2 regions of the Pseudoalteromonas sp. BSi20495 genome follow, and region 1 is predicted to be linked to the other one. Evidence: predicted binding sites of a transcription regulator. Region 1 holds the regulator's gene; the other holds the start of a gene.
What was found. The regulator sigma-54, encoded in region 1, starts transcription at its own class of promoters, with help from an activator protein. The targets are predictions, from matches to a motif close to GTTGGCACGNNNNTNGNNT.
Positions count from the first base shown of each region.

Region 2: a site for sigma-54 is predicted at 1,860-1,878, ahead of flgJ (flagellar assembly peptidoglycan hydrolase FlgJ). Genes of this name have one in related genera too.

Region 1 is NZ_BADY01000061.1:32,674-37,997, reverse strand. Features, by position in the region: gene lptA (lipopolysaccharide transport periplasmic protein LptA) at 1-497, shown strand, start outside; gene lptB (LPS export ABC transporter ATP-binding protein) at 494-1,219, shown strand; gene P20495_RS11560 (RNA polymerase factor sigma-54) at 1,289-2,788, shown strand; gene hpf (ribosome hibernation promoting factor) at 2,815-3,102, shown strand; gene ptsN (PTS IIA-like nitrogen regulatory protein PtsN) at 3,107-3,559, shown strand; gene rapZ (RNase adapter RapZ) at 3,579-4,424, shown strand; gene P20495_RS11575 (HPr family phosphocarrier protein) at 4,468-4,740, shown strand; gene mgtE (magnesium transporter) at 4,842-5,324, shown strand, end outside.
Region 2 is NZ_BADY01000065.1:116-5,439, reverse strand. Features, by position in the region: gene P20495_RS11240 (flagellar basal body rod C-terminal domain-containing protein) at 1-826, opposite strand, end outside; gene flgJ (flagellar assembly peptidoglycan hydrolase FlgJ) at 828-1,823, opposite strand; gene P20495_RS11250 (flagellar basal body P-ring protein FlgI) at 1,956-3,050, opposite strand; gene flgH (flagellar basal body L-ring protein FlgH) at 3,063-3,746, opposite strand; gene flgG (flagellar basal-body rod protein FlgG) at 3,763-4,551, opposite strand; gene P20495_RS11265 (flagellar basal body rod protein FlgF) at 4,573-5,316, opposite strand.

The DNA of each region.
Region 1 (5,324 bases):
TAGCTTTCAACCTTAGCGCTGCTGAACAAGCGATTCAACCTGCAGCGAATCAAATATCAATAAGTGCCGACAAACAAGAAGGCCAATTAAAAGAAAACGTCGGAATTTTTGAAAAAAATGTTGAGATTATTCACGGCAACCGTCGTATTACAGCCGACCGTTTAGAAGTACATAAACGTGATGAATTAGGCGATAATAAACAGCTACTAATTGCAACTGGTAGCCCTGCATATTTCGAAGAAAAACAAACTGATGGCACTATAATGAGCGCCAGCGCAAACGAAGTTCGTTATGATGTAGCTAAACGATTTTTAACCCTTATTGGCGATGCACAAGTATCGCAAGCGGGTCAAAAAATAAATGCCAAGAGTATTACTTACGATATGCAACAGCAATTAATTAGCGCTGAAAAAGACGAAAACTCAACCGATCGTGTGCATACTATTTTAGTACCTATTGAGACTAAAAAAGAAAAAAACGATAAAGGTCAGCCATGAGTACATTAAAAGCAGAACTATTAGCTAAAAGTTATAAAGGCCGTGAAGTTGTAAAAAATGTAGGTTTGGAAGTAAAGGCTGGCAGCATAGTCGGGTTACTTGGCCCTAATGGTGCAGGTAAAACCACAACGTTTTATATGATTGTAGGCCTTGTACCTAGTGATAAAGGCAAGATTTCTATCGACGATAACGATATTACTCTTTTACCTATGCATAGTCGTGCTAGATTAGGCATTGGTTACTTACCCCAAGAATCATCAATTTTTAGAAAGCTTACTGTTTATCAAAATTTAATGGCTATTTTAGAAACACGTAAAGAGCTAAATAAGCAAGCAAGAGAAGACACACTTAACAATTTATTAGATGAATTTAGTATTCAGCACATTCGTGATAGCCAAGGTATGGCATTATCAGGAGGCGAGCGTCGCCGAGTTGAAATAGCGCGAGCACTAGCCGCTGATCCTAAATTTATATTGCTTGATGAGCCTTTTGCTGGTGTTGACCCTATTTCAGTGTTAGATATAAAGAAAATAATAGAACATCTTAAAAATCGTGGTATTGGTGTGTTAATTACCGACCATAATGTAAGAGAAACTCTTGATGTTTGCGAAAAAGCCTACATAGTTTCTCATGGTGAGTTAATTGCATCAGGCACTCCAGAACACGTATTAAACGATAAAACAGTACGTGATGTTTATTTAGGCGAGCAATTTAGGCTGTAACATTTACGCCATGTCTTTAAGCATCTGCTAGTATTAATTATAACAACATAAAAGGATTGTTAGAGATACATGAGGCAATCATTACAGCTGCGCATGGGCCAGCAACTTACAATGACTCCACAGCTGCAACAAGCAATTCGCCTGTTGCAACTCAGTACATTGGATCTCCAGCAAGAAATACAAGAAGCACTCGACAGCAACCCCCTATTAGAGGTTGAAGAACAAGATTACGCCGAAGATTCTGCTGGTAAAAACGAGCAAAAAGCAGATAACGACGATGTCACTGTTAGCGCAAATGCTGATGATGTTCCGAGCGAATATGAGCAAGACAGTGGTGAAGCACTTGCTAAAGATACGCTAAGTGATGAAATGGCTATGGATGTTAGTTGGGATGAATATATGAGCGCAGCCCCAGCGTCATCATCAGGACCAATGCCTGAAGATGAATCTATATACCAAGGCTCCTCGACTGAAACGCTCCACGAATACCTAATGTGGCAACTACAACTGACTCCCTTTAGTCCTACCGATGAAGCGATTGCGATTGCGATTGTTGAAGCCGTCGATGATTCGGGTATTTTAACGCTAAGCTGCGAAGAAATTTTAGAAAGTTTTAATCAAGAGAACGAAGAAGACAACGAAGTTGAACTTGACGAAATAGAAGCTGTTTTAAAACGAATTCAATTGTTTGACCCTGTTGGTATTGCAGCACGTAGTTTACAAGAATGCTTATGTATTCAGCTGAACCAATACGATAAAGAAACACCCTATATTAATGAAACAAAAATGATTTTAACCGAGCACATTGATCTATTAGCTGCTCGCGACTATCGTACATTAATGAAAAAAACAAAGCTCAAAGAAGAAGAGCTTAAAGAAATAATGACTTTAATACATACTCTTAGCCCAAAACCGGCGGATACTATAGTTAGAGAAGAATCTGAGTATGTAATTCCTGATGTATCGGTGAAAAAAATAAAAGGTCGCTGGGTTGTTGAACTAAACCCAGATAGCATGCCTAAAATCAGAGTCAACAGCCAATATGCAGCAATGTCACGCACCGTTAAATCAAGTGGTGATAGCCAGTTTATTCGCTCGCATCTACAAGAAGCTAAATGGTTTATTAAAAGTTTAGAAAGTAGAAACGATACACTATTAAAAGTAACTAATTGTATTGTTAAGCAACAACAAGGTTTTTTTGAGCATGGCCCAGAAGCCATGAAACCAATGGTTTTAAATGATGTAGCAGAAATGGTCGAAATGCACGAATCAACTATTTCACGCGTAACAACTCAAAAATATATGCATACACCTCGCGGTATTTTTGAGCTTAAATATTTTTTCTCAAGCCATGTAAGTACTGAAAATGGAGGCGAATGCTCATCAACAGCAATACGCGCTCTCATTAAAAAATTAATCGCAGCAGAAAACTCAGCAAAACCATTGAGTGATAGTAAAATTGCAGATATATTAGCTGAGCAAGGAATAAAAGTAGCGAGACGTACAATCGCAAAGTATCGCGAATCTCTAGCTATTCCACCGTCAAATCAGCGAAAAAGTTTGATTTAAGACGCTAAACAAAGAGGGTAATGCTTATGCAACTAAACTTAACTGGTCGTCACGTAGAAGTAACTGATTCATTAAGAGATTATGTAAATACCAAATTTGCGAAGCTAGAAAGACACTCAGATCATATTAATAATGTTCATGTCATTCTTGATATAGAAAAATTAAACCAAAAAGCTGAGGCAACGATTCATGTAAGTGGAGCTGAGTTATTTGCCTCTACTGAACATCAAGATATGTACGCCGCCATTGACTCGCTGATTGACAAGCTCGATCGCCAAGTTATTAAACACAAAGAGAAGCTTGCTCGACACTAATATTATGAAATTAAGTTCACTTATATGCCAGGACTGCAGCAGAGCTGCGGTCCTTTTTAATAGTAAAAAAAGAATTTTAGAGTTCATCAGTCAACTTGCTCATGACAAGCTCCCATATCTTTCTCAACAAGATATTCTCAGCGCCTTAATGAATAGAGAAAAACTGGGAAGCACTGGTATAGGAAGAGGCATTGCAATCCCTCATGGGCGAATGAGCGGCGCAGAAGAGCCCTTAGCACTCGTATTAGTAAGCGAAACACCTATTAATTTTGATGCAATAGATAATCGCCCTGTTGATATATTTGTTGCTCTCATCGTACCTGATGGCGATAACCAGCAGCACTTAAAGACGCTCGCAACGATAGCTGATAAACTAAATAATAAAGATTTTTGTAAACAGTTACGCAGCGCAAAATCAGATACTGAACTGTATCAAGTTATTGTAGAACAATCGTAATTAACATAATGGGTGATAAATGGAATTAATTATCATAAGTGGCCGTTCCGGTTCTGGAAAATCGGTTGCTTTACGCGTAGTTGAAGATTTAGGTTATTATTGCGTAGATAATATTCCAATTAATCTGCTACCTTCTTTAGTGAGAAGTGTATCTGATAACTACGACAAAATTGCAGTTAGTATTGATGTCCGTAATTTACCAAAAGAGCAAGATGAATTTAACGATATCCTTGAATACTTACCTGGCTTTGCTAAACCGACTCTGTTTTATCTAGACAGTGAGGATCAAACATTAATTAAACGTTTTTCTGAGACTCGCCGTCTACACCCGTTATCAGTTGACTCATTACCTCTTGATTTAGCTATAAAAAAAGAAAAAGAACTACTCGATGTTCTCACTACTCGCGCTGACTATATGATCGACACGAGTGATTTAAGTGTTCATCAACTTGCTGAATCAATTCGTGAAAAAATTCTGGGTAAAAAAGATAAACAACTCATTGTTACTTTTGAGTCATTTGGCTTTAAACACGGCATTCCTAAGGAAGCTGATTATGTCTTTGATGCACGCTTTTTACCGAACCCACATTGGGAGCCAGAATTAAAACCTTTAAATGGCTTAGACCAACCCGTAAAGGATTACTTAGCCAGCCACAGCATTGTCCAAAAGTTCACTTGGCAAATTCAAACTTTTGTACAAACATGGTTGCCACATTTAGAGCGAAATAACCGTAGCTACTTAACTATTGCTATAGGTTGTACTGGTGGGCAACATCGCTCAGTATATTTAGCACAAACGATTGGTGAAAGTTTTTCGATGACACATCCAAATGTAAAAATCCGCCATAGAGAACAAGAAAAATAACTCATTCAAAATAATCATCTGTTCAGCTTAGGTAGAGTAACTTATGCGTTTAGAAGACACTTTTTTAATAAAAAATAAATTAGGACTTCATGCAAGAGCCGCTACAGTATTAGCGCAACTTGCTATTAAATTTGATGCCTCAATCATGATATATCAAGATGATAAAGAAGCGCCTGGGGACAGTGTATTGGCTTTAATGCTACTGGAAAGCAGTCAAGGAAAAGAGGTAAAAGTAGTGTGTGAGGGCCCTGATGCCGAACAAGCTTTAAATGCCGTTGGTCAATTGATAGCACAACGCTTTAATGAAGAAGAATAGCACTTAGCTAAAAACCGAAACTAAGATAAACTAAATGTGGTTAATTACCCCATTAATAAACCTCCCTATCCATAGTTATATAAAAATCAATAAGGACGCCAATGCCTGAAGCTTTTGAACAAGACTATCCACTACAACAATTAAAACAAGTGACAAAGTCGCTTAACAGTGGTCAATTTGTTCAAGTTAGGCGGATGTTAGCAAAAACAGCTCCTTGTGATACCGCATTATTATTAGAGTCATCGCCGCATAAAATTCGCCGACTACTTTGGCAATTGGTTGACCCTGATGTACAAGGTGATGTTCTTGAAGAGCTTTCCGAAGATGTTCGTTTAGGCATTATTGCCCAAATGGAACCTGAGCACATTGCAGCCGCAACTGAAGACATGGGCCACGATGACTTAGGTGAAGTACTCCGTAGTTTACCAGACACCGTTTATAAAGACGTTGTCAGCGCTATGGATATTCAAGACCGTGAACGTGCAACACAAGCACTTTCATATCAAGAGCGTTCAGCTGGCGCGCTAATGAACACCGATACGGTAACCATTCGCCCTGATGTAACGCTCGATGTTGTACTTAGA
Region 2 (5,324 bases), on a different contig from region 1:
AGCCGCCAATTTTTCCTTTCAATTTACTTGTATCAACTTCGAGAGGCACAACTTTACCACCATTAACATCAAGCTTAAGCTCTTTAAAATTAGGATCTGGGTCACCTCGCATGGAAAATAAATTAAAAGAACCATTCTGCATAACTACTGCTTCACCTGTACCCATAAAAACAAGCTTTTCACCGTTGGGGCCATCAAGTGTTTCTATATCTATAAGTTCTGACAGGTCACGAATAGCTTTATCGCGCTCATTATATGTAGAGCTAGCATCAGCTGCATTATTAGTACCATTTACAGCAGCAATATCTTGATTCAACGTGCTTATTTTCTGAACTAACCCATTAGCTTCATCAGTGAAAATTTCGAGCTGTTCGTTTACTATATTTTTTTGATCGAACACAATTCCTGAAAGCCTATCCATTTGATTTATTAAATTTTCAGCATCAGTCATCACTAGCGAACGCGAAACCGTTGAAGATGGCTGGTTAAGTGCTCCTTGAACATTGTTAAATAAAGAGTTAACGCTTGTAGATAAACTATTCGATTCTTCAGAAAATAAAGTATCAACACGATTAGCTTCTACCACAAATTGCTCAAAGAAAGTTTTATTCGATGTATCTCGGTTTAATTGTTCCTGAGCAAACTGATTCAGTAATCGGTAAGTTTCACCTCGACCAACCTGATTATCAATCATGGTTGAATGCTCCGTTCGTTCACGAACATAACCTTCAGTATTTACATTTGCGATATTTTTGCTTGTCGTCTGCAGTAGCTCTGAGTTAGCCCTAACTCCAGAACTGGCAATACTTAATAAATTAAACGACATATTACTTTACTCCTTGGCGAATAACGTTTGCCGCAATATCTTTTAATTCAGTACTTTTCAGTACTTGTTTTATTTTGCTAGCATAATTTGGATCGGTTGCATAACCCGCTTTTTGTAACGAATCTAAAAAGTCGCTTGGCTTTGCTGTATTTTTTAATGCCTCTTGATAGCGTGGGTTTTGTGTCAAAAAATCAACAAAGTCATTTACACTTTCTTTTATTGAGTCGTACGCCCTAAAGCTTGCTTTCTTTTTGACCGCTGTACCTTGCTCAAATTCGAGTGTGACTTTACTGGCTTTTTCACCTTCCCAGCTTTTATCTGATTTAATATTAAATAAGTTATTTGAACTGTTACCATCACTTTTATTAATGATATGTTTACCCCAACCAGTCTCAAGCGCTGCTTGCGCAACCATTACAGCCGGGTTTAAACCAATTTTCTTTGCTGCCGTTTTAGCGTGTTCCCACACAGAGCTAACAAACTCTTCAGCCGATTCAAATACCGGAGTCTCTATTTTTGATTCTGTAATATCCATGTTCATGTTCGTACTTACAGGCTCTACTGATTTATTATTATTTTCATGAGGAAGTTCTGAGCCCACTCGCTTATCACTTAAAAAGTCCGCTGTTGTTCTCAAAACAGATCCGGGCATAAAGTTTTTACCATCAGGGGATAACTGTTGAACGATTAAGTCTGCAAGGCCTAAAGAACCATTTGATGATAGTTCTGTCGATAATTGTTGATCGTGCATTTCTTCAAAGAACTTAACCCCACTAGAATTAAATGGGCTTTCTTTGTCCTCAAATGCTTCGTTTGCCTTGCGCATACTTTTAAGTAACATTTGAGTGAAAATTGCTTCAAATTGTGCAGCGGCTTTTTTTAGCGCAGCCTTTGATGCATCAGTCGATGAATCACCACTGGTTAAGGCTTCTTTACGAAGTGAATCTAAGTTGCCTAAATCAAAAAAGTTTTGCTTATCGAGATGATTTGTTTCCATCAGCTTTTTGACACAATAATGAGTAATGCAATTAAAATGCAAAAATTGAGCCAGTTGACTAACTTTAAATTAGATATATTGCGAGGGGATGATTTTGCCCTAGTAAAAATGTTACTAGGGCGTATTTAAATACTAAATAACAACTAGTTGACCGTTTATTGCACCAGCCTCTTTTAGCGCTTCAAGAATTGCCATCAAATCACCTGGTGCAGCACCAACTTCATTGATTGCTCTGACTAAATCGTCCAAGCTAACACCTGGATTAAATACAAATGCACGTGAATCATCCTGATTCACATCGATAATACTTTGATTAGTAACGGCGGTTTCACCTTCACTTAATGCATTAGGCTGAGATACATTTTGTTGCTCTGTAATCGTCACAGTTAAACCACCATGAGTAATTGCGGCAGGCTGTAGCTTTACATTTTTCCCGATTACAATCGTACCCGTACGAGAGTTAACAATAATTTTTGCTGCGTTATCCGCAGGGGTAAACTCTAAGTTTTCAAGTGTTGATAAATACGATACACGTTGTGATGCATCTCTTGGGGCAATAACACGAATAGATGCAGCATCAATTGCCTGTGCGCTATTGGGACCAACTAAGTCGTTTATCGTACTTTCTAAACGTTTCGCTGTTGTAAAATCTGGGCGATTTAAATTAAAAGTAATATAGTCACTTTGCATAAATGGACTTTTAACGGCACGTTCAACAGTAGCACCATTGGGAATTCGACCGACGGTGGGTGTATTTATAACAACCTTGCTGCCATCCAACCCCTCAGCTCCTAAGCCGCCAACAATAAGGCTACCTTGTGCTATAGCGTATACATTCCCATCAACACCTTTTAAAAATGTTTGAATTAAAGTACCACCGCGCAAACTACCGGCGCTGCCAATAGACGACACGGTAATATCAATTGTTTGTCCTGGTTTTCTGAACGCAGGTAACTCTGCATGCACAGCAACAGCAGCCACATTTTTAATTTTAGGGCTTAAATTAGCCGGCAGTGTAATACCAAAATTACTTAACATGCCCTTGAAACTCTGTTGGGTAAACTTACTTTGCTCGCCAGTCCCAGGTAAGCCAACAACTAACCCGTAACCCACTAATTGGTTAGAACGCACACCTTCAACCATAGAGATATCTTTAATACGCTCTGCATGTGCCGAAAATTGGCATCCCAGCAAAACAATTAAACAAAAAAACTTAAATACATTCATATTGAATGTCCTCTAAAAAGGAAAGAGCGAGCTACTAAAAAAGCGCGTTAACCAACCAGCACTTTGTGCCTCTTGGGTTTGCCCTTTTCCTGAATATTGAATCCGTGCATTGGCTATTCGGTTTGACTCAACCGTATTATCCGAGCCAACATCTTGCGGGCGCACTAACCCTTCTAAGCGAATAAACTCTTCGCCTGTATTAAGAGTTAACCATTTTTCACCTCGAATAACTAAGTTACCGTTTGGTAAAACACGCATCACATTAACCGATATATTGCCAAATAAACTATTTGATTGATTTGATTTAGAGTCACCAGAAAACGATGAATCACTGCCAATTCCAAATTGAATACTGTCGCCACCGATATTAACAGGAAGTCCCCCCAAACCAATTACAGGGTCAAGGCTCGTGTCAGATTGCTTATCTGTTTCTGTTTTTGCCGCTTTTGTAGCTTGGGTAGATTCTTGCAATTTAACCGTAATGATATCGCCGGTACGCAGAGCTTTTCTGTCCGCGTATAAATCGTTCGACACATTCGTGTTAAATAAAGAGCCTGTTGCTACAACAGGTTCTATATTTGGTTCTGGGTACATTGGCGCATAGTAAGGATCGTCTTGCACTATTTCACTATTTTGTGTTGATACACATCCACTTAAAAATAGAGTGCCTGCCGCAAATAACATAATATTACGCATATTCTGCCCCTAAACCTTATAGTTGCTGATTGATATAACTCATCATTTCGTCGACGGCTGAAATTACTTTTGAATTCATTTCATAAATACGTTGAGTTTCGATAAGATTTACCAGCTCTTCTGTGACATTTACGTTTGATGTTTCAAGTGAGCCTTGAATAATACTACCAAGCCCCTCAACACCAGGGTTACCCTGCACCGGAGCACCACTTACAGCTGTTTCGGTATAAAGGTTTTGACCAATCGGCTCAAGACCCGATGGATTAATGAAGTCACTAATGGTGATCTGACCAATAACTACGTTATCGGCTTGACCTGCAACACGAACAGATACTTCTCCGTCTTGCGAAACAGTAATCGATTGAGCATCTTCGGGGACATTCATTTCTGGCTGAATAACATAACCAGCACCCGATGTAACAATTCGTCCATCACCATCGGTGGTAAACTGGCCATTGCGCGAATAGGCAATATTGCCATCTGGCTGCAGCACTTCAAAAAAACCTTCGCCGGAAATCATCCAATCTAGTGAGTTTTCGGTGGTTAACATGTTACCTTGCGTAAACTCTTTTTGGTTGGCTACAACTTTTGCACCCGCACCTAACATTAGGCCTGATGGCATTTCAGTGTCTTGCGATGAACGACCACCTGGCTGATTAATATTTTGATAAAGTAAATCTTCAAATATAGCGCGGCTTTTTTTGTAACCAACCGTACTGGCATTCGCTAAATTATTTGAAATAACCGAAATATCGGTTTGTTGAGCATCAAGCCCTGTTTTACTGATCCACAATGCAGGATTCATAATAGTGTCCTCATTTTAAAGTTAAACTATGCGCAACAGCTGATCTTGACGTTCGTCAATTTCTTCAGCTGTCTTCATCAGTTTGACTTGTAGTTCAAATTGGCGTTGATGACTTATCATATCGACCATTTCATGAACTGGGTTCACATTCGACATTTCTAAGGTTCCACTCAATACTTTTACATTAGCAGAAGTATCAACAACTTGATTTGGTTTTGGTCTAAATAAGCCATCATTACCTTTTTCAAGTTGTGAGTTATTTGCTTCAACTACTTTTAAGCGATCAACCTCTTCTAAAAAATTCGCTGGTGCGCCTTGCGGACGAACCTGGATAGCACCATCTTGGCTAAATTCAATTTTTTCAATCGGTACAGGCAGTATAATCGGACCACCTTCGCCAATAACTTGGCGGCCATGACTTGTTACCAGCATACCTTCTGCCGTGATATTAAGCGTACCTACTTTAGTGTAAGCTTCATTACCCGACGCATCTTGCACACTCAGCCATGCGTTATCGCTCATTGCAATATCTAAATCTCTGCCTGTTTCAACTATGCCACCCGATGTCATATTTGAACCTGGACGTTCTTGCATCGAAAATACACGGGTTGGCAGCCCTTCACCAAACGCTTGCATAGAACGCGCTTGAGCAAAGTCTGATTTAAAGCCTGTAGTATTAGCATTCGCCAAATTATTGGCTTTAAGGGCAAGCCCCTGTAGGCTCTGCTTAGCACCAGAGGCCGCAATGTAGACCATTTTGTCCATAACATCGA